2 regions of the Anoxybacillus andreesenii genome follow, and region 2 is predicted to be linked to the other one. Evidence: a T-box and tRNA genes for the amino acid it is inferred to sense, from the RefSeq annotation. Region 2 holds a T-box; the other holds one or more tRNA genes.
The links. The T-box of region 2 lies ahead of alaS (alanine--tRNA ligase). A T-box ahead of a tRNA ligase gene usually reads a tRNA of that ligase, here a tRNA-Ala.
Positions count from the first base shown of each region.

Region 1: it has a tRNA-Ala gene. The T-box ahead of alaS (alanine--tRNA ligase) is inferred to sense a tRNA for this amino acid. The anticodon was not compared.

Region 1 is NZ_JAUSTU010000054.1:2,454-4,933, reverse strand. It holds tRNA gene J2S07_RS21435 (tRNA-Ala) at 876-948, opposite strand; gene J2S07_RS21430 (GNAT family N-acetyltransferase) at 1,117-1,698, shown strand; gene J2S07_RS21425 (MgtC/SapB family protein) at 1,884-2,480, shown strand, end outside.
Region 2 is NZ_JAUSTU010000010.1:48,383-50,862, reverse strand. It holds gene J2S07_RS11665 (AI-2E family transporter) at 97-1,185, shown strand; T-box leader at 1,237-1,444, shown strand; gene alaS (alanine--tRNA ligase) at 1,497-2,480, shown strand, end outside.

The DNA of each region.
Region 1 (2,480 bases), on a different contig from region 2:
GAACTTTCAGAGCCCTTTGAAGGGCTGGCCAGTAACGAAGGCTTTCAGCCGTAGAACAAACCACCCGTTTTTACGGGTGGTTATGATTTCATCAAAACTATTTCTTTAACATAACTTCTAGTGATATTGGTTGCTGCGGTAAACCCTGACCGAAGCACCGTCTCTCCACGTTCAAGTGCTGTTTAACGCTCCGCAAAGCCCCACTACCGCACTGGAAGAAACGCGGAAGGATTGATACTTGAAGGGGACTGGAAAGGAGACGGGCTGGGCTTCTTTGTAATGCCTCATGGGAGAGGGCTCAAGGAAGCAGCCTCTCAAACAACCGGAAACACTCCGTACATCTCCGATTGGCTATATCCTGCTAAACTTTAATGTTAGGATCCTACTTAAGGTGGATTTAGCTTGGAAATTGGTCTATTCAAACCCAAGACTGATGCTTAGATTAAGGTAAACATATTAGTATCATATTAAGGAAATTTAGTGAAAAGTTAAATTAATATTTGGGAGGGTGTATCAAATGGATGAAGGTGATAAACCAATTGGTATATGGTTATAAGAAGCAGATAAGTCAATCTTAGAAAAGATAAACGAAAATTTGGAACAGTATAATCTGACACGCAGTCACTGACAGGTGTTGGATACTGTTTTTGAAAAAATGAAAAAAGTTACCATAGTTTTACTTTCAATTTGCTTTTTGTTGGTAATGGGATTTGTGATTATTAGTCTGCCCGTCTCATTGTAGAAGGATAAAAATTAAATACGATGAAAAACGATTGGAAAAGAAATACATTGAAGCTATATGAAAATGAAAAAACGCCAAAACTTTGATATATCAATAGTTTTGGCGTTTAGTGAAATCGTATGAATTTCATAAGTGGAGAATAGGGGGCTCGAACCCCTGACCTTTTGGCTGCCAGCCAAACGCTCTCCCAGCTGAGCTAATCCCCCGTATGATGTTTACATGGACTATTATAAGAGATTATCCTGTGATAAATCAAGAGGGAATTGTAGGTTGTCCGGTTTATTAGTTTTGATGAAGGAAAACTCCGATTAAGGGAGAATAAATGTATTTTGAAAAAAACATTGAGTGTATATAGAGAAAAGAGGAAGTTATTAATGTTTATAGGTGCACTGATCGAAACAGAGCGATTGCTCATTCGCCCGTATCAGCTAGAAGACGTGGATGGAATCTATGAGGTAGTGAGTGAAAAATACTTTTTTCGATATATTCCAGAAGAGCCCCCGTCACGAGAGGGTGTGAGACAAATTATCGAGTGGTCCATGGCGCAGAATCAAAAGAATAAGCCAGAGAAGATTTACAAGTTTAATCTGGCTATCATTCATAAGGTGGATAACAAGGTTATCGGCTATTGCGGGTTGGGTCCAGATGATCTCGGAATGGGGGAAACAGAAATCTATTATGGGATTTCGAACAGATATCGAAAGCGGGGACTTGCGCTGGAAGCGGCTCGTGCTACATTGCAATATGGTTTTGAAGTGATTGGCTTAAAAAAAATCATGGCGTTTGTCGACTATCGAAACCACCCTTCTATTAAACTAATTGAAAACTTAGGATTGATATACCATTTTAGAGTAGGTCATCTGGAAGTAGAATACAAAGACTTTGATGGTCAGTGTTATTATACATTAACGGCTGAGGAGTATCGTAAGAAAAATCCAAATCCAAATCTTCTTTAAAATCTCCCAAGTAAATTGGAGAGCCTACAAAAATTCTGAAGAAGAATCTCTTTCCACCCTTTATATCTCATTTTTACATATCATGCGACTTAAGCAGTAAGGGTTCAATTGAATATCATTCATATTAATCCTATATTTGAATATTTTAATCAATGACAGGATATTTTTCGTGGGAAGTGAATACAATGAAGGAATTATTACTGCAATATATGGATTATGAGGTTCTTTTTAAACTTACTTTTGCTGCAATTTCAGGGATAGGTATTGGGTTAGAGAGGGAGTTGAAAGGGAAACCGCTAGGATTAAAGACATGCTTAATCATATCGGTAATGGCCTGCTTATTGACCATTGTTTCTTATGAATCTGCTTTTTTATATTCTAAAGAATATGCTCGACCTATGGACCCCGGGCGAATCCCATCATATATAATCAGTGGCATTGGTTTTCTGGGGGCAGGAGTAATCCTGAGAAGGGGAAATGAAGCAATCTCGGGGCTAACGACTGCATCTTTAGTTCTTGCATCAGCAGGAATTGGAATTACCATTGGAGCGGGATTTTATATTGAGGCCATTTCAGGTGTCATCTTTTTAATTATTGGAGTGAAGATCATCCCATTATTATTTGATTGGATTGGCCCAAAAAAGCTAAAGGAAAAAGAGATCAAGGTAAAGCTATATATTGAAAAATCAACACATTTAACGGATATGATCAAAGCAATCAAGAGTAAGGATCTCGGAGTTAGAAGATTGAGGGTAAAAGAAGAATCTGAAGATATTGAGATA
Region 2 (2,480 bases):
CAGAGAGGTAAGGAATTGGGCTGTATGAGTCCCAGAAAAAGCTCTTAACCCATTAATTCCGAAGACACTTGTGCTTTTTCTATTTGGAGGTCGGGTATGGATATTCGTCTAAAATGGTATTATCGATTTGGATTTCTTCTTTTGGTCTTTATCGTCATTTATGTTTTCCTAAAGCTCAAGCCCATATGGCTTCCGCTCCTTCAAACCATTCTAATCGTCTTATCTCCCTTTATCATTTCAGGATTTATCACTTATTTGCTTCATCCCATCGTTGAAAAATTACATGAGAATTTTCTCCCGAGATGGGCGGCTATTTTAATCATTTACCTACTCTTTTTCGGGGGAGTTGGCTTTGCGCTATATAAAGGGATCCCCGCCTTTATTATGCAACTGAGAGATTTGGTAGAAAATGCTCCACATTTCACAAGTCAATATCGAGTTTGGGTGACAACCATTCAGGAGCATACGTCCGCATGGCCTGAGGGATTTCAAGAGAAAATAGACGAGGGTATTGATGCAGCAGAGGAAGCGTTAAACCAGTTTTTAACGAAGGTGGTCGATTTCCTTCTGGGTATTCTGAATTCTATTCTTATCATTGCTCTTATCCCATTCATCACTTTCTACATGCTGAAGGATATTGACTCAATCAAAAGGGCAATCTGGTATTTGACACCAAGAAAATGGAGGTCGGGTGGCATCCAGTTTTTACGGGATGTGGATAAATCCCTCGGAGGATATATTCGCGGTCAGCTACTTGTTGGAGCTGCTCTCGGCTCGATTGCCGCACTTCTTTTCTGGTTATTTGATATGAAGTATCCACTGCTTCTTGGATTCATCGTTGGGGCCACCAATATCATCCCGTATTTTGGGCCAATCATTGCCCTCTTTCCTACGGTGATTATTGCGATTACCATCTCTATCAAGATGGTGATCACGTCAATCGTCATCATTTTAGTTTTGCAGTTTGCAGAGGGGAATATTTTATCTCCTTTAATTGTGGGAAAAAGTCTACACATGCATCCATTGATGATCATGCTCGCTCTTTTAGCAGGTGGAGAGATGGGAGGCGTATTTGGCTTGATCGTCGCTGTACCCATCCTTGCCATTGTCAAGGTGAGCATCCTACATGCCCGCAATCATTTGATTCGTTCAAGACAGATGAAGGATGGAGTCTCAGAGCATTGACAAACCTAATTTTAAATCGCTATAATTCGACTATATAGGAAAATGTATATTTGAAACATGTTGAAGGATGAAGTATGTTACAGACCATTTAAAGAGAGGAATTTCCGTGGCTGAAAGAAATTCTAGATGAAGGGTAACAGAAAGCTATTCCTGAATGCAGCTAATCCCTGCCGTAAACCTTGCGTTAAAGGTCTTGAGAGATGAATGAGCCTTTCATTCGTAATCAGGGTGGTACCGCGAGACAAGTCTCGTCCCTGTATGGGGATGGGGCTTTTTTGTTTTTTAATAAAGTATTAAGGAGGAAAAAAGCAATGAAAAAACTGACTGGATCTGAGATTCGCCGCAAATATCTTGAGTTTTTTAAGGGAAAAGGACATTCGATTGAGCCAAGTGCGTCCCTTGTTCCCCATGATGACCCTTCCCTATTATGGATCAACTCTGGGGTGGCAACGCTCAAAAAATACTTTGATGGACGTGTGATTCCAGATAATCCACGTATCACGAATGCGCAAAAATCCATCCGTACAAATGATATTGAGAACGTTGGAAAAACAGCCCGGCACCATACTTTTTTTGAAATGCTCGGGAACTTTTCCATCGGTGAATATTTCAAGGAAGAAGCGATTGAATGGGCTTGGGAATTCCTAACTGATGAGAAATGGATTGGATTTGATCCGGAGCGCTTATCCGTTACGATTCATCCCGAGGATGAAGAAGCGTTTGAGCTTTGGAGCAAAAAAATTGGTATTCCTGAAGAACGAATTATTCGCCTTGAAGGCAACTTCTGGGATATTGGTGAGGGACCAAGTGGACCAAATACAGAAATTTTCTACGACCGTGGTGAAAAATATGGCAACGATCCTGAGGACCCTGAGCTCTATCCAGGGGGAGAAAATGATCGCTATTTAGAAGTATGGAATCTTGTGTTTTCTGAATTCAACCATAATCCAGACGGCACCTATACTCCGCTGCCAAAGAAAAATATTGATACCGGAATGGGCTTAGAACGGATGGCCTCTGTCCTGCAGGATGTGCCGACAAACTTTGATACGGACCTGTTTATGCCGATCATTCGTGCGACCGAAGAAATATCCGGCGTCAAATATGGCAGCAGCACAGAAACCGATGTAGCCTTCAAGGTCATTGCCGACCATATTCGTACCGTTGCTTTTGCGGTTGGAGATGGAGCTCTTCCTTCCAATGAAGGTCGTGGCTATGTGCTCCGTCGTTTGCTCCGTCGTGCTGTTCGCTACGCAAAGCAAATTAACATTAATCGTCCATTTATGTATGAGCTC